DNA from 2 places in the Citrobacter sp. KH_055_1 genome. Region 1 is predicted to be linked to the other one. Evidence: predicted binding sites of a transcription regulator. Region 1 holds the regulator's gene; the other holds the start of a gene.
The links. Region 1 encodes PhoB, which activates phosphate uptake and scavenging genes when phosphate is short. Its sites were predicted from a motif close to CTGTCATAAAACTGNCNNAT; they were not measured.

Region 1 (12,219 bases):
CCGTCTGCCGACTACTCCACCGCAAACATCTTGTCGAGTTTGCTATAACCCAGTCCGTTGATTTTCTTCACCTTGATTTGCACCGGAATGCGCTCTTTCATGGCCTCGACGTGGCTTATAACGCCAATGGTTTTGCCGGTGGCATTTAGCGCATCCAGCGCGTCCAACGCGGTATCCAGCGTTTCGCTGTCCAGCGTGCCAAAACCTTCATCAAGGAACAGGGAGTCAATGCGCGTTTTGTGGCTGACCAGATCGGACAGTGCCAGGGCCAGGGCCAGACTTACCAGGAAGCTTTCACCGCCGGACAGCGTGCGGGTATCGCGAACGGCGTCGGCTTGCCAGGTATCAACCACTTCCAGCTCCAGCGCTTCGCTGGCTTTTCGCTGTAGCAGATAGCGACCGTGCAGGCGGGTCAGTTGATTATTAGCCAACCACACCAGGTTATCCAGCGTCAGACCTTGGGCAAACTTGCGGAATTTATCCCCTTCTTTCGAGCCAATTAGCGCATTCAGATAGCCCCAGTCTTCGACCTGGCTGGCCGCCTCTTTAATCTGCTGCATTAATGCCTGCTGACGCTGGCGGTTATCGCTGTCCTGCTTAAGCTGCTGGCGTAACTCCCCCTGTTGGGTGGTGTTCTCTCGAAGTTGTTGCGCCAGTTGTTGCAGCCGGGCTTGCAGGGTTTGTGCGTCGGCGTCCAGCCCCTCCGGGCGCAGCGCCTGATGCGTCTGCAGTTGTTGGCTGGCTTGCCCGGACAGCGCCGTTGCCTGCTGCGATTGATTTTCCAGCGTCTGTTTTAACTGCTCAAGGCGGCGGACGGTATCGTCATCCAGCAGCGCGGAGAGGAACGCCTCTTGATCGGCAAAGCAACTGGCCGCCAGGGCGGCGGTAAATTGCGCCTGCGACTGTTGCAAACGTTCGCTTTCCAGCGTTTCCTGCTGTTGCTGTGCGGCAAGCTGGCTTTGCAGCGACACGCAGTCGTCGTGAATTTCGCGCCAGTTTTCAGGGATAACCGTTTCGGCTTCTGCGGTGTCCGTTGCCGGAAGCGTGTCGAGCAGCGGCTTCAGGGCGTGAATGCGTTCCTGAATCACGCCATGCTGCGTCTGTTTCTCCTGCCACTGCGCGAATTCGGTTTCGCGGGCGCTTAACCAGGCTGCCTCTGTGCCGTCTTCCGGTGCAGTCAGTGACAGCGCGGACAAGGCGCTTTCCAGCCCCTGATGCGTCGTCGCCAGCTGTTGTTGATACTGGCGTTCCTGTTGTTGCTGATCGTGTAACTGGTTTTCCAGCGTCAGGCGCTGGCTGAGCAGATAAAGCTGGCGCTCGTAGTGCTCCTGTTCGCCCATCCAGCCGGTAATATCCTCCTGAATATTCAGCGTAATATTCAGAGCGGTGCAAACGTCCTGCCACTCTTTAGTGAGTGCTTGCTCTTCCTGAGAGAGCGTCTGTATCTCTTCTGTCTCACGCTGGATTTGCTGTGTCAGGGCATTGACCTGCCCCAGAACCAGCAGACCTTCCTCTTTCAGTGCTGTGACTTCTTTGGCTAACTGGTCGCGACGCCGCTGGTTTGCACTCAGTTCCAGCGCCTGATACTCCGAGACCGCAGGATGTGCAGTAGAGCCGCATAACGGGCAGGGCTGTCCGGCCTGCAAAAGCGCGCGCTCTGCCTCCAGACTTTTGATTTTTTCTTCCTGTTTGCAGAGCGTTTCAACGTCCAGGTAGTGCTGATTTTTTTCTTTATATTGCTGTCGGCGTAGCGCGAGCGTTTCATTGAGCGCGGCCTGCTGCGCCTGCGCTTTTTGCACGCTTTCACCGTTCTGACGCAGACGTTTTTGCAACGGCTGATAGCGAGCATGAAGTGAGGTCAGACGCTGACGGAAAGCCCGTGATTGCGCTTGCTGTTCCATCGCGACCGCAACCTCATCCGCGGTGAGCGTCAGGGCATTTTCCGGCAACGCCGCCAGTTTCTGGCGTAACTCAGCGATACGGGCAGCGAGCGCCGTAAGCTGATGCTTATCGCGACTACGCTGAGAAAAAAGAGCGCGCCAGCCCGCAATCTCCTGGCCCCATAAGCGGAATCGATCATGCTCCGCCAACCACTGCGCCAGTGCGGTAAGTTCGGTCTGAAGTTGCTCGTGGCTGCGCAGTGCACCGTTGCGGATGCGCGCGCGCAGCGAGGTTTTAGCGTGTAAGCGAGTATTTACTTCAATGATCCGCTGCTTTGTTTGCGCCAGGCGTGCAGTCTGCTCCTGCTGGCGATCCCACAGTGGACGAAGCTGGTTGGCAGGCTGAGCGAGCTGGAGTCTTGCCAGCTCAGGCGCGGCGTCCGCAAGCGCCTGTTGGGCCTGCTGCGCTAAGCTAGCCACGCGCTGCTGTTCACGAACCAGTTCTTCGCTGCGCGTAACCCATTGAAAATCTTTCTGCTGATGTTGCTGCTGCGCCAGCAAAATTTTTTCTTCGTCAGTAAGTACCTGCAAACTTTGCTGCAACTGCTGTTGCTGCTCTTCGCTTAACAGTACGACACCCGCCGCCTGCGCTTCGCATATTTCGAGCGTATTGCGCGCCGCTTTGTGTTTTTCAAACACCATTGCCGAAATTTGTCCGTAGATTTCGGTGCCGGTCAGCTCTTCCAGCAGCTCAGCGCGCTCCTTGGGTTTGGCGTTAAGGAAGGCGGCAAATTGCCCCTGCGACAGCAGCATCGAACGCGTAAACCGTCCGTAATCCAGCCCGGTGAGCGTGGCGGTCATGTCCAGTTTATCTTTGATTTTATCGGCGAGGATTTTTCCGTCGGCGCAGCGGGCAAGTTCCACGCGCGGGACCTGCAGATTGCCGTCAGGCTGATTACGCGCCCGATTCTGGCTCCAGAACGCGCGGTAGGCTTCGCCTTTAACTTCGAACTCGACCTCTGCCAGACACTCGGCGGTGTCGCGGGTCATCAGGTCGTTTTGCGACTGTGATACGGTATTCAGGCGCGGTGTCTCGTGGTACAGCGCGAGACAAATCGCATCAAGCAGGGTGGTTTTTCCGGCCCCTGTAGGCCCGGTGATGGCAAACAGACCGTTGCTGGCAAAAGGCTCTGCCGTAAAATCGACTTTCCATTCCCCTTTCAGGGAGTTGAGGTTTTTCAGGCGCAGGCTAAGAATTTTCATGCGTCAGCCTCCCCGGCAAGCGTCTGTAACGTGTCATTAAACAGCTGATTAAGACGTTCCCGCCTCGGCGCTTCCAGTTCCTCCAGCGCCAGACGGCGGTCAAAGACTTCCGTCACGCTCAGTTCGCTCAGCGTTTCACGCCGCTCATTGGCCATAATACGCTCGCGCTGCTCCCGACTGCGGCGCACCAGCAGAACCTCTACCGGCAGGTCTTCCGTCAACGCCTGAATTTTGCGCTGCATGTCGTGCAGGTAATCGTCGGTGGTGATTTCAATATCTAACCAGACGGGCGTTTGCAGCTCTACATCGCGCCATTGCTCAAGCTGGGCGGTAATGGCGGCTAAATCGCCTTTCAATACTGCCAGCGGCTGCGTGACCGGTACGGTGAGATTGTCGACGGTATGTAGCTTGCCGTCTTCGAAGCTCACCAGATGCACGCCTTTGTTTTTGCCACATTCGTCAAAACTGAGGGCAATCGGCGAGCCACAGTAGCGAATATGTTCTGTTCCGCCGATGACCTGCGCCCGGTGAATATGTCCCAACGCGATGTAATCTGCTGGCGGGAAATTCTGCGCCGGAAAGGCATCCAGTGTGCCAATATAAATGTCACGTACCGCGTCACTTTTGCTGGCACCGACGGTCGTCAGGTGCCCGGTTGCAATGATCGGCAGGTTGCGTTCACCGCGCAGTTCACAGGCGTCCAGGTACTGCTGCTGGTAATAGTCGGTAATTGCCCCCAGCAAATGCTGTTGTTTTTCGCTGCCGGTGAGTCCCGCCTGGCTGGTGATGATGTCGCGTGGGCGTAAAAAGGGAATCGGGCACAGCACGGCGCCTGGCGTGCCGTCGCGGCGTTTCAGTATTTGCGGTCCATGGCCTGCGCTGGCGACCACCGTGGTGTTCAGAAACGCCAAAATATCGCGTGATTCATTAAGCGTGGCGACCGAGTCATGGTTGCCTGCCAGCACCACCAGGTGGCAGCCTGTTTGCTGCAAATTGACGACAAAGCGGTTGTAAATCTCGCGGGCATAGCTCGGCGGTGAGCCGGTATCAAAAATATCGCCTGCCACAATAATGGCATCCACCTGATGGGATTGTGCGGTCTCCAGCAGCCAGTCAAGAAAGGCCTGATGCTCGGCGGCGCGGCTCTTGCTGTAGAAGTTTTGGCCCAGATGCCAGTCTGAGGTATGAAGGATGCGCATACGAGTTCCATGACGAAAAAGCAATGAGGGGGATTATACCCTTGCAATGGCGTGAATATCTTGTTTCCGGGCTGTCATAATTCAACAACATTGGTTAAGCCTGGACTATCTTTTTCATAAATCTGTCATAAATCTGACGCATAATGGCGGCGTATAGAGGGTATGAACGATTAAATTAAAACAGGGCAAATCATGGCGAGACGTATTCTGGTCGTAGAAGATGAAGCTCCAATTCGTGAAATGGTCTGCTTCGTGCTCGAGCAAAACGGGTTCCAACCTGTAGAAGCCGAAGACTATGACAGTGCGGTGAATCAACTCAATGAACCCTGGCCGGATCTTATCCTGCTTGACTGGATGCTTCCCGGTGGCTCGGGGTTACAGTTCATTAAACACCTCAAACGTGAAGCGATGACGCGGGACATCCCGGTGATGATGCTGACGGCAAGAGGTGATGAAGAAGATCGCGTACGTGGGCTGGAAACCGGTGCGGATGACTATATCACCAAGCCGTTTTCGCCGAAGGAACTGGTGGCGCGCATTAAAGCCGTACTGCGTCGTATTTCACCAATGGCGGTTGAAGAAGTTATTGAGATGCAGGGGCTGAGCCTTGATCCCACCTCGCATCGTGTAATGACCGGCGAAGAACCGCTGGATATGGGGCCAACTGAGTTCAAACTGCTGCATTTCTTTATGACTCATCCTGAGCGCGTCTACAGCCGCGAACAACTACTTAATCATGTCTGGGGCACCAACGTGTACGTAGAAGACCGGACGGTTGACGTGCATATCCGCCGCTTGCGTAAGGCGCTGGAGCACAGCGGCCACGATCGCATGGTGCAGACGGTACGCGGAACGGGATACCGTTTTTCAACCCGCTTCTGACCGGCACGGAAAATAGCCCATTAGATCAAGTTGTATAGGGAGTGCGACGTTTGCTGGAACGATTGTCATGGAAAAGGCTGGTACTGGAGCTGATACTTTGCTGCATTCCGGCTTTTATCCTTAGTGCTTTTTTCGGTTATCTGCCGTGGTTTTTACTGGCATCGGTAACGGGTCTGCTTATCTGGCATTTCTGGAATTTACTGCGTTTGTCCTGGTGGCTGTGGGTCGACAGGAGTATGACGCCTCCGCCGGGGCGGGGCAGTTGGGAACCGCTGCTTTACGGCCTGCATCAAATGCAACTGCGTAACAAAAAACGCCGCCGCGAACTGGGTAATCTGATTAAACGTTTTCGCAGCGGGGCTGAATCGCTGCCTGATGCGGTGGTACTGACCACCGAAGAGGGTGGGATTTTCTGGTGTAACGGCCTGGCACAGCAGGTTCTGGGACTGCGTTGGCCGGACGATAGTGGGCAAAATATTCTTAACCTGCTTCGCTACCCGGAATTTACCTCATACCTGAAAACGCGCGACTTTAGTCGGCCAATTAATTTGGTACTTAATACCGGGCGGCATCTGGAAATTAGGGTGATGCCGTATACCGACAAGCAGTTGCTGATGGTGGCGCGCGATGTCACGCAGATGCACCAACTGGAAGGCGCGCGGCGTAATTTCTTTGCCAACGCCAGCCACGAGTTGCGTACGCCGCTGACGGTGCTGCAAGGTTATCTGGAGATGATGCAGGAGCATCCCCTGGAAGGGGCAACGCGAGAGAAAGCGCTGGATACCATGCGTGAGCAAACGCAGCGTATGGAAGGGCTGGTGAAACAGTTGCTGACGCTATCGAAAATAGAAGCCGCACCGACACTGCCGCAGAATGAAAAAGTAGATGTGCCGATGATACTGCGCGTGGCTGAGCACGAAGCACAAACGCTGAGCCAGAATAAACACACGTTTACCTTCGACGTGGATAATCGCCTGAGCGTGATGGGTAACGAGGAGCAACTGCGTAGCGCAATCTCGAATCTTATCTATAACGCGGTGAACCATACGCCGGCGGGAACACACATCACCGTGCGCTGGCAGCGGGCGACGGCGGGAGCCGAGTTCAGCGTCGAAGATAATGGGCCTGGAATTGCGCCTGAGCACATTCCTCGTTTGACCGAGCGTTTCTACCGCGTGGATAAAGCGCGATCGCGGCAAACGGGCGGTAGCGGGCTGGGGCTGGCTATTGTGAAGCATGCTTTAAATCATCACGACAGCCGATTGAATATCGAGAGTACGCCGGGCAAAGGGACGCGGTTTAGCTTTGTGCTAGCGGAACGTTTACTTGCCAAAAGTAACGATTGAGGCGTATCCGTAAGATTATCTTTCCAAAAGCCAGCGAAAGCTGGCTTTTTTACGCGGGTCAATACAGTCATCCTGAATTTTACGACGTCTGATTGTTTTTTGTTCGCATTATTACCCATACCTTTTTCCCGGAAATGGTGTTTTGTTCTAACTGGATTTTTCATATCGCTATATTGTTCTGGTTTTTAGATCCCACCTTGCTTTAAAACGTTATAAGCGTTTAAATTGCGCACCATGTGCTGTCATACCGACTGCATTTACGCGGTAAATCGAAAAACTATTCTTCGCCGCGCCCGGCTGGGAGAATTTCCCGCTGGAATTGATTAAAAATGCCGCTGTATCGTCCCAAAAGGGAAGGGCAAAAATTTAACCTTTACAACACCACATTCACATCCACAGGCTGTAAGACTTTATGACCCATCAGTTAAAATCGCGCGATATCATCGCACTGGGATTTATGACATTTGCACTGTTTGTAGGTGCAGGTAACATTATTTTCCCCCCAATGGTTGGTTTGCAGGCCGGCGAACACGTCTGGACTGCGGCTTTTGGCTTTCTGATTACCGCTGTTGGCCTGCCGGTGCTCACCGTTGTGGCGCTGGCGAAAGTCGGCGGTGGTGTAGACAGCCTCAGCACTCCGATCGGCAAAGTGGCCGGTTTAGTACTGGCTACCGTCTGTTATCTGGCCGTTGGGCCGTTATTTGCAACGCCGCGTACCGCAACGGTCTCCTTTGAAGTGGGGATTGCCCCGCTGACCGGTGACTCCGCGCTGCCGCTGTTTATCTACAGCGTGGTCTATTTCGCGATTGTCATCCTGGTGTCGCTCTATCCGGGCAAACTGCTGGATACCGTGGGGAATTTCCTCGCGCCGCTGAAAATTCTGGCGCTGGTTGTGCTGTCTGTTGCTGCGATTATCTGGCCTGCCGGTCCGATCAGCAATGCCATGGAAGCCTATCAAACTGCGGCGTTTTCCAACGGCTTCGTGAACGGCTATCTGACGATGGATACGCTGGGGGCGATGGTCTTTGGTATTGTTATCGTGAACGCCGCGCGTTCGCGTGGCGTTACTGAAGCACGTCTACTGACACGTTATACCGTCTGGGCAGGTTTGATGGCTGGTGTCGGCTTAACGCTGCTGTACCTCGCCTTGTTCCGTCTGGGTTCAGACAGCGCGATTCTGGTCGATCAGTCTGCTAACGGCGCGGCAATTCTGCATGCGTATGTTCAGCACACCTTCGGCGGTGCAGGTAGCCTGCTGCTGGCCGCGTTGATTTTCATCGCTTGCCTGGTGACGGCGGTTGGCCTGACTTGTGCGTGTGCTGAGTTCTTTGCGCAGTACATTCCACTGTCTTACCGTACGCTGGTGTTTATCCTTGGCGGCTTCTCGATGGTGGTGTCAAACCTCGGCTTGAGCCACCTGATTCAGATCTCGATTCCGGTCCTGACGGCTATTTATCCGCCCTGTATCGCACTGGTTGTATTAAGCTTTACCCGCTCATGGTGGCATAATTCTTCCCGCGTCATTGCACCTGCGATGTTTATCAGCCTGATTTTTGGTATCCTTGATGGCATTAAAGCTTCTGCAATTGGCGACGTGTTACCGGCCTGGACCCAGCGTTTACCGCTGGCAGAGCAAGGTCTGGCGTGGTTGATGCCAACAGTCGTGATGGTGGTCCTGGCCGTAATTTGGGACCGCGCAGCAGGTCGACAAGTGACCTCCAGCGCACACTAATATCACTGACAATAAGTTTTAACCACGGGGCTATTAATATGGCCCCGTGGTTTTTTTATTGTGTTAACAGGTTAGGAATCGATGGAAAGTAATAACAAGCTAAAGCGTGGGCTGAGCACCCGGCACATCCGCTTTATGGCATTAGGTTCGGCAATTGGTACCGGGCTGTTCTATGGCTCAGCCGATGCCATCAAAATGGCAGGGCCGAGCGTGTTGTTGGCCTATATTATCGGCGGCGCGGCGGCGTACATTATCATGCGCGCGCTGGGCGAAATGTCCGTTCATAACCCAGCAGCCAGCTCGTTTTCGCGCTATGCGCAGGAAAACCTCGGACCGTTGGCAGGCTACATTACCGGCTGGACCTACTGTTTTGAAATCCTGATTGTCGCTATTGCCGACGTGACCGCCTTCGGTATTTATATGGGCGTCTGGTTCCCGGCGGTGCCGCACTGGATTTGGGTTCTGAGCGTAGTGCTGATTATCTGCGCCATCAACCTGATGAGTGTGAAGGTGTTTGGCGAACTAGAGTTCTGGTTCTCATTCTTTAAGGTCGCCACCATCATCATTATGATTGTCGCCGGTTTTGGCATCATCATTTGGGGGATCGGCAACGGTGGGCAACCAACCGGCATCCATAACCTGTGGAGCAACGGTGGGTTCTTCAGTAACGGCTGGTTGGGCATGATTATGTCGCTGCAAATGGTGATGTTTGCCTATGGTGGCATTGAAATCATCGGCATTACTGCCGGTGAAGCGAAGAACCCGCAGGAGTCGATCCCGCGTGCAATTAACTCCGTGCCGATGCGAATCCTCGTGTTTTACGTGGGCACGCTGTTCGTCATTATGTCTATTTACCCATGGAATCAGGTGGGCACCGACGGGAGTCCTTTTGTTCTGACGTTCCAGCATATGGGCATTACCTTTGCGGCAGGTATCCTTAACTTTGTGGTGCTGACCGCCTCGCTGTCGGCGATCAACTCTGATGTCTTTGGCGTGGGCCGTATGCTGCACGGTATGGCGGAGCAGGGAAGTGCACCGAAAATGTTCGCCAAAACCTCGCGTCGCGGCGTGCCGTGGGTGACGGTGATGGTGATGACCATTGCCCTGCTGTTTGCGGTGTATCTCAACTACATCATGCCGGAGAACATCTTCCTGGTGATCGCCTCGTTGGCGACGTTTGCCACGGTGTGGGTATGGATCATGATCCTGCTGTCGCAGATTGCCTTCCGCCGTCGTCTGCCGCCGGAAGAGGTCAAAGCACTGACGTTTAAAGTACCGGGCGGTGTAGTTACGACGGTGATTGGCCTGATTTTCTTGGTCTTTATCATCGGGCTTATTGGCTACCATCCGGATACCCGTATTTCGCTGTACGTTGGTTTCGCGTGGATTGCCCTACTGCTGGTGGGGTGGGTGTTCAAACGCCGCCGTGAGCGTCAACTGGCTGAAGCACAGTAATTTTTTTGCCGGGTAAGGCTTGCGCCTCCCGGCATTTTCTCCTCCCCCGAACTCCTCCCCCAATAAACGTTAAGATGATGAGTGATCCTTAACTTTCCTATGGCAAGGTGACTTCATTTTCATCAAAGGGGATACGTGATGTTGAACGCCTGGCACCTTCCGGTTGCCCCATTTGTTAAGCAAAACAACGATAAACTGACGATTACGCTCTGGCTGGCAGGGGACAATCAACCCCAGCGGGTCACGTTACGCGCAGAAAATGATAACGAAGAGATCTCGCTCGGCATGCATAAGCAGCGCAGCCAGCCGCAGCCTGGCGTGACCGCGTGGCGCGCGGCAATCGATCTCTCCTGCGGCCAGCCTCGTCGACGCTATAGCTTTAAGCTGCTGTGGCTCGATCGCCAGCTGTGGTTTACCCCGCAAGGGTTCAGCCGATTTCCGCCCGCGCGGCTGGAACAGTTTGCTGTGGATGTGCCAGACAATGGTCCGCAATGGGTGGCCGACCAGGTTTTCTATCAGATTTTCCCGGACCGCTTTGCCCGCGGTCAGTCGCGCGATACAGAACAGGATAACGTCTATTACCACCACGCGGCCGGGCACGATATTGTGCAGCGCGACTGGGATGAACCGCTGAACGCACAGGCCGGAGGCTCGACGTTCTACGGTGGTGATTTGGACGGGATCAGCGAGAAGCTGCCGTACCTGAAAAGCTTAGGGGTAACAGCACTGTATCTGAACCCGGTGTTTACCGCACCGAGCGTGCATAAATACGATACCGAAGATTATCGCCATGTTGACCCCCAGTTTGGTGGCGACAGGGCGCTATTACGCCTGCGGCATAACACGCAGCAACAGGGAATGCGCCTGGTGTTGGACGGCGTATTCAATCACAGTGGCGATTCGCACGCCTGGTTCGACAGGCATCATCAGGGAACAGACGGGGCGTGCCATAACCCGGACTCGCCCTGGCGCGACTGGTACCATTTCTCTGACGACGGCGTCGCATTGGACTGGCTGGGTTACGCCAGCCTGCCGAAGCTGGATTTTGCCTCGGAAAGCCTGGTAAACGAAATTTATCGCGGCGAGGACAGCATTGTCCGTCACTGGTTAAAAGCGCCGTGGAGCATGGACGGCTGGCGGCTTGATGTTGTGCACATGCTGGGAGAAGCCGGTGGAGCGCGCAATAACCTGCAGCATGTGGCCGGGATCACCCAGGCGGCGAAAGAAACGCAGCCAGAAGCCTATGTGGTCGGTGAACACTTTGGCGATGCGCGCCAGTGGCTGCAGGCCGATGCCGAAGATGCCGCCATGAACTACCGTGGTTTTACCTTCCCGCTCTGGGGATTTCTCGCCAACACCGACATCTCTTACGATCCGCAATCTATTGATGCTCAAACGTGCATGGCGTGGATGGATAACTACCGTGCGGGATTATCGCATCAGCAGCAGTTGCGTATGTTCAACCAGCTCGACAGCCACGATACCGCTCGTTTTAAATCTTTACTGGGCAAAGATGTTGCGCGCCTGCCACTGGCGGTGGTGTGGCTGTTTACGTGGCCTGGCGTGCCGTGTATTTACTACGGTGATGAAGTGGGGCTGGATGGAAATAACGATCCGTTCTGTCGTAAACCGTTCCCGTGGCAGAAGGATCAACAGGACGGCGAACTGTTGGCGCTGTACCAGCGGTTGGCGAAATTACGTCATCGTAGCAAGGCGCTACGCCACGGCGGCTGTCAGGTAATTTACGCCGAAGATAACGTGGTGGTATTTGTTCGGATGCTTAACCAGCAGCGCGTACTGGTGGCGATTAACCGGGGACACGCCTGTGAAGTGGTCCTGCCGTCGTCGCCGTTGCTCAATGTCGCGCAGTGGCGGCACGAAGAGGGCAAAGGCCAGGTCATGGGTGATGTACTGACGTTGCCTGCAATCTCAGCGTCGGTGTGGTCGGGTCATTGAGATAAAAAAAGGCCCGCATTTGCGGGCCTTGTTCAATTCATGCCAATTACAGGCTGGAGACGTTTTCGGTCAGGTATTTTGCCACGCCGTCCGGAGACGCGTTCATACCTTCTTTACCTTTTTCCCACTGTGCAGGGCAAACGTCACCGTGCTCTTCGTGGAACTGCAGCGCGTCAACCATACGCAGCATTTCGTCGATGTTACGACCCAGCGGCAGATCGTTAACCACCTGGTGGCGAACAACGCCGTTCGCGTCGATCAGGAAAGAACCGCGCAGAGCAACGCCCGCTTCCGGGTGCTCGATGCCGTAAGCTTTCTGGATTTCGCGCTTGATGTCAGCAACCATTGCGTATTTCACTGCACCGATGCCGCCTTTGTCGACAGGGGTGTTACGCCATGCGTTATGGACAAATTCAGAGTCAAAAGAAACGCCAACCACTTCAACGCCGCGCTTCTGGAATTCTTCGTAACGTTTGTCGAACGCGATCAGTTCAGACGGGCAAACG
Region 2 (12,219 bases), 1.7 Mb from region 1:
GCTGAAAGCAAAACCGGTAGAAAAAGCCGCTCCGGCCCCAGTTGCTGCAGCAAAAGCAGCGGCACCGGCTAAACCGATGGGTCCGAACGATTATATGCACATCGGCCTCGCACGCATCGATGACCGCTTAATCCACGGTCAGGTAGCCACCCGCTGGACCAAAGAAACCAACGTCACGCGCATTATCGTCGTCAGCGATGAAGTTGCCGCAGATACGGTGCGTAAAACGCTGTTGACGCAGGTTGCGCCTCCAGGCGTAACGGCGCACGTGGTGGATGTCGCGAAAATGATCCGCGTCTACAACAACCCGAAATATGCAGGCGATCGTGTGATGCTGCTGTTCACCAACCCGACCGATGTTGAACGTGTCGTGGAAGGTGGCGTAAAAATCACCTCGGTAAACATTGGTGGCATGGCTTTCCGTCAGGGTAAAACGCAGGTTAACAACGCGATTTCCGTTGATGAAAAAGACATCGAAGCCTTCAAGAAACTCAACGCACGCGGCATTGAACTCGAAGCCCGTAAGGTTTCTACCGATCAGAAACTGAAAATGATGGATTTGATTGCCAAAGCGAAATAACCCGCTGGCATTTACTTAGTTTTCACACTTAAGTCTGTATAGCAATAGGAGAAGTACAATGGAGATTACCACTCTTCAGATTGTGCTGGTGTTCATCGTCGCATGTATCGCGGGTATGGAGTCGGTACTCGATGAATTTCAGTTCCACCGTCCGTTGGTGGCCTGTACGCTGATTGGCGCCGTTCTCGGGGACATGAAAACCGGTATTATCATCGGTGGTACCCTGGAAATGATCGCGCTGGGTTGGATGAACATCGGTGCCGCCGTTGCACCAGATGCCGCACTGGCCTCAATTATTTCTACCGTTCTGGTTATCGCAGGTCACCAAAGCATCGGTGCCGGTATCGCGCTGGCTATCCCGCTGGCAGCAGCTGGCCAGGTTCTGACTATCATCGTTCGTACCATCACCGTCGCCTTCCAGCACGCTGCGGATAAGGCGGCTGAGAGCGGCAACTTGACGGCGCTCTCCTGGCTGCATGTGTCCTCGCTGTTCCTGCAGGCAATGCGTATCGCGATCCCTGCGGTTATCGTGGCGATTTCTGTCGGCACCAGTGAAGTCCAGGGCCTGCTCAACGCCATCCCTGAAGTGGTCACCGGCGGCCTGAACATCGCGGGCGGTATGATCGTCGTCGTGGGTTATGCGATGGTCATCAACATGATGCGCGCAGGCTACCTGATGCCGTTCTTCTACCTCGGTTTCGTCACCGCAGCATTTACCAACTTTAACCTGGTTGCACTGGGTGTGATTGGCGCAGTTATGGCCATCCTCTACATTCAGCTGAGCCCGAAATATAACCGCGTAGCGGGTGCGCCAGCGCAAGCTGCTGGCAACAATGACCTTGATAACGAACTGGACTAGCAGGTGAGCGAAATGGTTGATATGACTAAAACTACCACCGAGAAAAAACTCACTCCGAGTGACATTCGTGGCGTGTTCCTTCGTTCTAACCTGTTCCAGGGTTCATGGAACTTCGAACGTATGCAGGCGCTGGGTTTTTGCTTCTCCATGATACCGGCAATTCGCCGTTTGTACCCGGAGAACAACGACGCACGTAAGCAGGCTATTAAGCGTCACCTGGAATTCTTTAACACCCATCCTTATGTTGCGGCACCAGTTCTTGGCGTAACGCTGGCGATGGAAGAACAGCGTGCTAACGGCGCAGAGATTGACGATGGTGCCATCAACGGTATCAAAGTCGGTCTGATGGGTCCGCTGGCAGGCGTAGGTGACCCGATCTTCTGGGGTACCGTGCGTCCGGTATTTGCCGCCCTCGGCGCGGGTATCGCGATGAGTGGCAGCCTGCTAGGCCCACTGTTGTTCTTCATCTTGTTCAACGCGGTACGTCTGGCAACACGCTACTACGGTGTGGCCTACGGTTATCGTAAAGGTGTCGATATCGTTAAAGATATGGGCGGCGGCTTCCTACAGAAACTGACTGAGGGGGCGTCAATCCTCGGCCTGTTTGTCATGGGGGCCCTGGTGAATAAGTGGACGCACGTGAACATCCCGCTGGTGGTTTCCACCATCACCGGTCAGGATGGTCAGACTCGCGTAACCACCGTGCAGACCATCCTTGACCAGCTGATGCCGGGCCTGGTACCGCTGCTGCTGACCTTCGCCTGTATGTGGCTGCTGCGTAAGAAAGTGAACGCTCTGTGGATTATCGTTGGCTTCTTCGTCATCGGTATCGCGGGTTACGCTGTCGGTCTGCTCGGCCTGTAAGACTGCTATACCATACCGGGGGCTCTGCTCCCGGTTTTTCTATTTAGAGGGTTAAGGATTCATGACTATCACGGACCTGGTGCTGGTTCTTTTTATCCTGTCGCTGCTGGCGTTTGCCATCTACGATCAGTTCATCATGCCCCGCCGTAATGGCCCTACTCTGCTTGCTGTTCCCCTGCTGCCCCGTAGTCGTGTCGATAGCGTTATCTTCATTGGATTGATCGCGATTCTCATCTACAACAACGTCACCAGCCATGGGGCGCAATTCACTACCTGGTTATTGTGTGCGCTGGTATTGATGGGAATATATTTGTTCTGGATCCGCACGCCAAAAATCATCTTTAAACAGAAAGGGTTTTTCTTCGCCAATGTTTGGGTGGAATATAGCCGGATTAAAGAGATGAATTTGTCGGAAGATGGCGTACTGGTGATGCAATTAGAACATCGGCGATTGCTGATCCGCGTACGAAATATAGACGACCTCGAGAGAATATATAAACTTCTCATATCAAATCAATGATATAGAAACATAGCCTGCACTATGTTATTTGTATATTGACGTAAAACAAACATAGCACAGGCTATATTCACGTTCTCTTTTTGTTATTTAATTTAACGCATTACCGACAATTAAATCTAAATGAAAATCGTTTTCAATTAGATGTCAAATAATATCCCCCCGTTTCTTGTTTTATATTCTCAAAATATGTTAAGGTTGCGCCCGTCATTGGGGAGTAGCCGATTTCCAGACTCCGGAAATGTACGTGTCAACATACTCGTCGCAAGGCGTGGCGCGTACGGACTGTAAACATACAGTCAGGCGAGACCATAGACACATCAACTGCAATGCATGTCTCCTGAACTGCGTGTTTGGGCGTGCATGGTTACTGGGGGCAGTGATGTGTTTAATGGATACCCCGGTCAGGACGCTGTTATGAATCTCACCGCTACTGTTCTTCTCGCTTTCGGCATGTCGATGGATGCATTCGCCGCATCAATTGGTAAAGGTGCTACGCTACACAAACCTAAATTCTCTGAAGCTCTGCGCACTGGCTTAATTTTCGGCGCTGTCGAAACGCTGACCCCGCTGATTGGTTGGGGTATGGGCATGCTGGCGAGTAAATTCGTACTCGAGTGGAACCACTGGATTGCCTTCATCCTGCTGATTTTTCTCGGTGGACGAATGATAATCGAAGGTTTCCGTGATAACGGTGATGAAGATGAAGAGCCGCAGCGTCGCCACGGTTTCTGGCTGTTGGTGACCACCGCCATTGCCACCAGCCTCGATGCGATGGCCGTCGGCGTCGGTCTGGCTTTCCTGCAGGTGAACATTATTGCCACCGCGCTGGCTATCGGCTGTGCCACGCTAATTATGTCCACGCTGGGGATGATGATCGGCCGTTTTATCGGCCCCATGCTGGGTAAACGTGCTGAAATTCTCGGCGGGGTGGTGCTAATTGGTATCGGTGCCCAGATCCTCTGGGCACATTTCCACGGTTAATTCACACGCTGCCAGATATGAATACTAAAGTCTGTCTGGCAGTCAAATGTCGTTTTCCCCGCCAGCGTTTCCCAGACTTCCGGTTTTGCCCGCCAGGCAAAAGGCGTCATTTGCAGCAATGCCACAGCCTCGCTACCGCTAAGCTGCATCTGATAGCCCAACGCGATACTCTGCTGCAGAGCAAAGCCTTCCAGCTGTTCCGTGTGTGGCGCATGCAAACGCACCTCATCGTAAATCAGCCCTTTCAGCTCCATTAAATGGCGCGGGCCCGGCGTGGCCGTGATCACCCACCCACCCGGCTTCACCACGCGCGCCAGTTCCAGAGCTTTACAGGGGGCGTAGATCCTGACAATGGCATCCATTGAAGCATCGGCAAAAGGCAGCCGATGACTTGACGCAACACAAAATGTCACCTGCGGATAACGCCTTGCTGCGGCCTTGATCGCCACCTTCGAGACATCCAGACCAAAGGTCACACTTCCTGCCAGCGCATCGGCAAACGCGTGCGTGTAATACCCTTCCCCACAGCCGATGTCGAGAATTGCCGCGTCACCTGGCGTTAACGTTTCCTGGAGAACATTCACAATCGCCTCACGCAGCGGCTGATAGTGGCCGGCATCGAGAAATTCCCGACGTGCCTGCATCATTTCCGCACTGTCACCTGGATCGCGCGAGCGTTTGTGTTGAACAGGCAGTAAGTTGACATACCCTTCTTTCGCCACATCAAACTGATGCCGCCCAGGGCAGGCAAAACTGTTGTTATCTTGAGTAAGAGGCTGATGGCAAAGGGGACAGGAAAACAACATGACAACTCCGGCAGATGGCTTCAGGGCGCAAGTGTAACGCGAATTGCGCCCTGGGAAAATAACTTACAGCGCCGGAGAGACGCCGTTATTACCGTGCATTACCAGCAAGTGTTCCGAGTCAGCGGGCATGCCATCCGGTTTAACGTTTTCCAGACGCAGTACATCCCCCATTATCTGACTAAAGACGGGGGCCGATACGGCACCACCGTAATACGCCCCATTTTGCGGGTTGTTGATAACCACAACCAGCGCAAACTTCGGATCGCTTGCCGGAGCCACGCCCGCCGTGTATGCCACGTATTTATCGACATATTTGCCGTCATCGCCAATTTTCTTTGCCGTCCCGGTTTTTACCGCCACGCGATAATCTCGTACCGCAGCCTTTGTTCCCCCACCGCCGGGCAGCGCAACGCTTTCCATCATATGCTCAACCTGATGAACTAACGCCTCAGACATGACGCGTCGGCCTATTACCGGCGGATCGATACGGGTGATGGACAGCGGTCGATAGATGCCAAAACTGCCAATGGTGGCGTAAACGTGCGCCAACTGTAGCGGCGTGACCATTAATCCGTAGCCGAAGGCAAAGGTTGCGCGATCCAAACTGCTCCAGTAACGTCTCTGAGGCATTAAGCCGCTGCTTTCGCCAGTCAACCCTAGACCTGTCGGTTCGCCAAAACCAAAGCTCTTGTAGGTGTCCAACAATCGCTGAATGGGCATAGCTAATGATAAATGTGACACGCCGGTATCGCTCGATTTTTGCAAAATACCGGTCAGCGACAACTCAGGATAATAGCCAACATCGCGAATACGGTGCCCGTCAAGATTAAAGGGGTGGGTATCAATCACGCTGTCGGGCTGTACAATTCCCTGTTGCAGGGCAGTCATAAGCACCAACGGCTTAACGGTAGATCCTGGCTCAAAGGTATCGCTGATCGCGCGGTTACGAAAATCGTCCAGCACCGCACCGTCGCGGTTATTGGGGTTGAAATCCGGGAAACTCGCCATCGACAATATTTCCCCAGTGGCGATGTTGATCAGTACCGCCGCCCCTGACTCGGCTTTATTCCACGTCACAGCATTGTCCAGCGCATCCTCGGTGACCGTCTGCAAGCGTTCATCGATGCTGAGCTGCAACTCATGTGCGGGTACCGGCATCACTTCCGTGATGTTCTCAATCACATGACCAAATTTGTCTTTACGCACCAACCGCGAGCCGGGTTTGCCCATCAACTGGCTATTGAAGCTTTTCTCTACCCCTTCAATACCCTGGCCATCAATATTGGTGAAGCCAATCAAATTCGCGGCAACGTGACCGGCGGGATAGAAACGACGGGACTCTTCGCGAAGATTAATCCCCGGAAGATTCAGATTATCAACCCACTGCGCCTGTTGGGGTGAAATCTGGCGCGCCAGGTAGATAAACCGTCCGGCGGGGTTACTATTAACGCGTTCCGCCAGTGCGCTAAGCGACAAATTCAACGTTTTTGCCAACGCTTGCCAGCGCTCGTTATACCCGACACCACCTTTGCTAATAATCGTCTTAGGATCGGCCCAGACAGCATTAACCGGTACGCTCACCGCCAACGGTCGCCCTTCTCTGTCGGTAATCATTCCACGCGGTGATGCCGTCGTTACTTCACGTAATGAGCGCATGTCCTCCTGCTTCACCAGACTGGTCGGCGTGACGATTTGCAACCACGCAACCCTGCCAAGGAGCAGCCCCAGACTCAATAAAATTGCCGCGCAAAGCAGGGCAAAACGTACGGGAGTAAAATTGCGTGCATCGCCGTCGTTTTTCTTTTTCACCTGTTCTCCAGCAAGATAGTTTTTCAGGTGACTGATTTAACGAGAATTAGCGAAAGAAAGCGGGGAAAAGAATGCTACGAATATCACGCCTTTGCAACAAAGCGCTAATGGGACGGCATTTTGAAATACTTTGACGTAATCTGAATTAAAAAGCCCCGCAAATGCGAGGCTTTATATCTGAAATTGCTGCGCCTGAGCGCTTCAAATCAGTGGTTTCGATCAGATAGCTGTTACGTTAACAGCAGCCGGACCTTTCTGGCCGTCCTGAATTTCGAACTCAACGTTCTGGCCTTCAGCCAGAGTTTTGAAGCCGTTACCCTGGATTGCAGAGAAGTGTACGAACACATCTTTGCTGCCATCAGCAGGAGTAATGAAACCAAAACCTTTAGACTCGTTGAACCACTTAACTTGACCTTTAATCTTTGCCATTTGCAAAATTCCTTAGAGTATTTTCTTCGCCCGCAGGCATAACATAGATAAAACTGAGACATTACTGCTTGAGGCACTAATATAAGGTTCGGCAGAGAAGCGGTATTCAACGTCAACGTGTTTACTCAGGACTTCTTTACTGAAAATGCCACACATAAACAGAACTGTACCTCGTTTAACCCAAAACGTGTTATCACATACAACGATAATAATGGCAAGCCATTTTTAAACGTGTCTCGATCGGTCGCACAAATCCCGAAGTTCATCTCACGACAACTGCACAGTTATGCGCCAGACCGAGTCTGGATATATTCTCACCGCTCCCGCCCTGCCCCGGCTGGCATACGCAGCAGCCGCGACATGTCTACCATAGCTCACCTTGTGAGGTTGTTCCAGACTCACTGATGCACCGTGTGCTGAATATCATTTTTTATGCTTAGTAATGCATAATTTGTCACAACGGTAAAAATGAGATCCGTCTTCTGGTTTTGCAGAAAAATAATGAAAGAATGATGACAAAGCACAAAAAAAGTAAGAGAAACGTTTCGCTGATAATAAAAACGATCACTATCACAAAAATGGCATAATCATATTATTAACGTATGGGTAATTATATTTAACACCACGTACAGGCACAGAATTAATCGGCCAACATGAATTGATGGAAGAACGTTATCGACAGTTCACCGCGCGAACCGCGTGGAGGTCGCAGAAGAAAATGATATGACAGGGTTAACGACAGGATGGAATATCTGAGAACAGCGTCATCAGACGCCCACCCTGTCTTTCAGTTGACTAACGTTCTGCTACCAGGCGAATGATACTTTCATCTTCATCCTGGTTTTTCACTGCAGGTTCTGCGGCTTTTTCAGGTTCGTTAGCTTCACAAAGACGACGAAGCAATGCGTTCTGTCGTTTTTGTTGATCTAACAACGCTTCAAGTAACTCGATCTGCTCATTAGTTCGTGAGCTTGCCCGATTGATGAAGAACCACAGCACAAGCCCGATAACCAGAACCACCACCGATACCACTAAAGACGCAAAACTTAGCGCGCCAGAGTTCAAAACTTCGTTCATTTTACCACCTCAATGTAGACAGCGTAGTTTACCACTGCCGCACAAGAAGGTAATCAACTGTTGCTAAAATGCGCTTACCAGGGAATAAATTTATTGATGGCACAAATTCCGTTGAAAAATTGTACGTCCTGATCGCACATGATGTTGAACACCTGCGCCCACATCAGTATGCATACCAGTACGACAATGATCAGCACCACCCACCGAATTTTTTTCACTCCAACTCCACTCTCCGAATCCACATCTTATGCGACTAAATTATCATGCGTTACCTAAACCCAACGTTAACCTTAGCGGCATAAATATTTTTAGGAATGATTCACTTGTTTCATTCAGTGTACAAGCTAATTTTATAATAACGAGAAAAGATAAGAGGTTGTAATGCGTCTGATTATTCGCGCAATTGTATTGCTGGCTCTGGTTTGGATTGGTTTATTACTGAGTGGCTATGGCGTGCTGATAGGGAGTAAGGAGAACGCAGCAGGACTGGGTCTGCAATGCAAGTACCTGACGGCACGGGGCACCAGCACCGCACAGTACGTACATACCAGCAGCGGTATCATCGGCTTGTCGGACTGTCCCCTGTTAAGGAAAAGCACCGTCATTGTCGATAACGGTTAATATTGAAGCAAGAAAATTACCTGTTATTGGTGTCAGCTTGTATTAATTTTGCTCATTTAAAAAGCCCCGGTACAAAATACCTGGGGCTTTTGACCTATTGCGTATAAATCAAATCAGAATGGATAATCGTTATAACCCATTTGTTCTGAAATTTTTCGCGCAGCCGTGTGCAGCATTTCGACATATTCGTGTAAACGCTCTTCAGAAAAACGCAGAGTCGGGAATGAAATACTCAAACCTGCGATGACCACACCGAAACGATCAAAGACCGGAACGCCGATGCAGCGCAGTCCTTCTTCCTGCTCTTCGTTGTCTTCACCGTAGCCTTGCTCACGCACTTTATCCAGCAGCAGCAGCAACTCATCAGTGCTGGTGATCGTACGGTCGGTGCTGCGTTTGTATTCCACGCCTTCAAGAATCTGTTTTACTTCGTCACGGTCACGCCATGCCAGCAGTACTTTACCGATCGCCGTGCTGTATAACGGGTTACGACGTCCAACGCGAGAATACATGCGTAAATTGTACATCGAGTCGATTTTATGGATGTAGACAATGCTGTCTTCGTCCAGCGCACCGAGGTGGACCGTCTCTTTAGTTAAACGCGACAGTTCACGCATCTGAATATCAGCGCTACGGATCAGATCGACGTTTTGCAACGCACGAGCGCCCAGTTCAAACAGTTTCAGGGTCAGAGAGTATTTCTCAGACTCACCTTCCTGTGCCACATAACCCAGCGTTTTCATGGTCTGTAAAAAGCGATAAACGGTGCTTTTAGACATCATGACGCGTTGCGACAATTCGGTTATACCAATTTCGCGCTCTTCACCCAGCGCCTGCAGAATGCCAAAAACCTTCAGCACGGAAGAAACAGAATCGGGTTGTTTATCCAGATCTGCGATAGCCATTTATCACCTCATTACGAGTGTTTTATAAAAATCAGAACCGGTTTTTATTATAATTTCACGTACCGATGCTCGCAATCCATCTTTGCCCACTTAGTTACAAATCTGCGACATAACACCTGAATATCAATGCTAAAATTATTATTCTCATCATAATTTCCGACAATATTGACTTCCTATGGATAAATTTCAGGCCGATGGCCTGCCGCTGCCCCAACGATATGGCGCAATATTAACCATTATTATGGGTATTTCGATGGCCGTACTGGATGGTGCAATTGCCAATGTTGCCCTGCCGACGATTGCCGCCGATCTTCAGGCCTCCCCCGCCAGTTCAATTTGGGTCGTTAATGCCTATCAAATTGCGATAGTGGTTTCACTACTCTCATTTTCTTTTTTGGGCGACATGTTTGGCTACCGACGTATTTATAAATGCGGACTGGTCGTTTTTCTGCTCGCATCTCTCTTCTGCGCATTATCAGATTCCCTGCAGATGCTCACGCTGGCGCGCGTGGCACAAGGGTTTGGTGGAGCCGCATTAATGAGCGTGAATACGGCGCTGATCCGGCTTATTTACCCTCAACGCCAACTGGGGCGCGGAATGGGTATTAATTCATTCATCGTGGCGGTCTCGTCTGCTGCAGGTCCGACTATTGCCGCGGCGATCCTCTCTATTGCCTCATGGAAATGGTTGTTTTTGATTAACGTACCGCTTGGGATTATTGCTCTACTGCTGGCTATGCGCTTTTTGCCCGCAAACGCTGCACGCAGCAATAAACCCCGTTTTGATTTACCCAGCGCGGTGATGAATGCGTTAACGTTCGGTTTGCTGATAACTGCACTCAGTGGGTTTGCCCAGGGACAGTCACTCACGCTAATCGGGGCTGAACTGGCGGGACTGATCGTGGTGGGATATTTCTTTGTCCGTCGACAGCTGTCACTACCGGTACCGCTGTTACCGGTTGATCTACTACGCATACCGCTTTTTTCGCTCTCCATCGGCACCTCGATCTGTTCATTCTGCGCGCAAATGTTGGCCATGGTCTCTCTCCCCTTCTTTTTACAAACCGTGTTGGGTCGTAGTGAAGTTGAAACAGGTCTGTTGTTGACTCCATGGCCGCTGGCCACCATGGTTATGGCACCGCTGGCGGGTTACCTGATTGAGCGCGTCCACGCCGGGCTTTTAGGGGCATTAGGCATGGTAGTGATGGCGTGCGGGTTATTTTCTCTGGTGTTGCTGCCCTCCGCCCCGTCGGACTTCAATATTATCTGGCCGATGATTCTGTGCGGTGCTGGCTTTGGTCTGTTCCAGTCACCAAACAACCATACCATCATCACTTCCGCGCCGCGTGAACGCAGCGGTGGCGCAAGCGGGATGCTGGGAACGGCGCGTTTACTGGGTCAAAGCACCGGTGCCGCGTTAGTGGCGTTGATGTTGAATCAGTTTGGCGACAGCGGTACCCACATGTCTCTGCTGGCGGCTGGCATTCTGGCGACGCTTGCCGCTATTGTCAGCGGACTGCGGATCACCCAACCTCGGATTCAGGCGTAAAAAAAGCGCGTCTAACGACGCGCTTCTTCATTATTTAACCTGCTGCGGGTTATTTCAGGTATTCCCCACTGCGCAGCGCTTCAATACGCTTATCCAGCGGCGGGTGAGTCATAAACAGCTCACTCAGCGACTTAGATTTACCGTTGATGCAGAAGGCCATCATGCTGGTTGCTTCCTGCGGCTCATAGCTGGTTTTCAGCCGCTGCAGCGCAGCAATCATTTTCTCACGACCCACCAGTTTGGCAGAGCCTGCATCCGCATGGAATTCACGATGACGTGAGAACCACATGGTAATAATGCTCGCCAGAATACCAAACACCAGCTCCAGCACCGTCGCTACCGCGAAATAGATTAGCGGGTTGCCGTTGCTACCCTCACCTTCTTCACGGTTTCCGCCCATAAAGCCGGCGGCGAGTTGCGCCAGAATACGTGAGATAAAGATAACAAAGGTGTTCACCACGCCCTGGATCAGCGTCATGGTAACCATATCGCCATTGGCAATGTGGCTAATTTCATGTGCGATAACGGCTTCGGCTTCATCGGGACTCATGTTTTGCAACAAGCCGGTGCTGACAGCCACCAGCGACGCATCCCGGCGAGCGCCGGTCGCAAACGCGTTAATATCTGGCGCATGGTAAATAGCCACCTGCGGCATAGCGATCCCAGCCTGACGAGCCTGAGTTGCTACAGTATTCATCAGCCAGCGTTCTCTTTCATTACGGGGCTGTTCAATTACTTCCCCACCAACGGACTTTAACGCCATCCATTTGGACATCAGCAGCGAAATAAAGGAACCACCAAAACCAAACAGCAGAGCCATAATCAACAAGCCTTGAACGCTGCTTGACTGAATCCCTGTCAGGCTCAATACCAGCCCGAAAACGACCATCACAGCCAGGTTCGTCAGCAGGAAGAGCGCGATTCGCATCATAATTTTCTTTTAACCTCAGTTTAACAAAACGCACTATGCGATTACCCATATCGTATGGGTCTTACGGCTATTTTCAAGCATGCATACGTGCTAAGTCAGTAGAAAGACACAACTTTACATTTTACCGTATCAGACTGACGACTTCATACGCTTGTTAAAAAAACAGGCACAATTTCTTGTGCCTGTTGGATATTACTGTTTGGTCGCAGACTGTTCCGCTGGCTTGTCTTTTTCAAGACGCGCCAGGTCGAGCGCGATTTTCACCGTCTCATCGAGATACGGATCCGG

Region 2: kdgR (DNA-binding transcriptional regulator KdgR) is a predicted target of PhoB. The motif match lies at 9,543-9,562, and genes of this name have one in related genera.

The regions. Positions count from the first base shown of each region.
Region 1 covers NZ_CM174473.1:3,606,816-3,619,034, reverse strand. The annotation lists gene sbcC (exonuclease subunit SbcC) at 12-3,143, opposite strand; gene sbcD (exonuclease subunit SbcD) at 3,140-4,342, opposite strand; gene phoB (phosphate response regulator transcription factor PhoB) at 4,535-5,224, shown strand; gene phoR (phosphate regulon sensor histidine kinase PhoR) at 5,275-6,570, shown strand; gene brnQ (branched-chain amino acid transporter carrier protein BrnQ) at 6,983-8,302, shown strand; gene proY (proline-specific permease ProY) at 8,384-9,757, shown strand; gene malZ (maltodextrin glucosidase) at 9,896-11,713, shown strand; gene AC3ITF_RS17095 (peroxiredoxin) at 11,760-12,219, opposite strand, start outside.
Region 2 covers NZ_CM174473.1:1,938,860-1,951,078, reverse strand. The annotation lists gene manX (PTS mannose transporter subunit IIAB) at 1-580, shown strand, start outside; gene AC3ITF_RS09055 (PTS mannose/fructose/sorbose transporter subunit IIC) at 639-1,439, shown strand; gene AC3ITF_RS09050 (PTS mannose transporter subunit IID) at 1,452-2,303, shown strand; gene AC3ITF_RS09045 (DUF986 family protein) at 2,365-2,823, shown strand; yybP-ykoY riboswitch at 3,021-3,121, shown strand; gene mntP (manganese efflux pump MntP) at 3,238-3,804, shown strand; gene rlmA (23S rRNA (guanine(745)-N(1))-methyltransferase) at 3,801-4,610, opposite strand; gene ftsI (peptidoglycan glycosyltransferase FtsI) at 4,674-6,419, opposite strand; gene cspE (transcription antiterminator/RNA stability regulator CspE) at 6,639-6,848, opposite strand; gene AC3ITF_RS09020 (DUF2627 domain-containing protein) at 6,861-7,004, opposite strand; gene AC3ITF_RS09015 (YebO family protein) at 7,644-7,925, opposite strand; gene mgrB (PhoP/PhoQ regulatory lipoprotein MgrB) at 8,000-8,143, opposite strand; gene AC3ITF_RS09005 (YobH family protein) at 8,307-8,546, shown strand; gene kdgR (DNA-binding transcriptional regulator KdgR) at 8,660-9,451, opposite strand; gene AC3ITF_RS08995 (MFS transporter) at 9,627-11,000, shown strand; gene htpX (protease HtpX) at 11,050-11,931, opposite strand; gene prc (carboxy terminal-processing peptidase) at 12,124-12,219, opposite strand, start outside.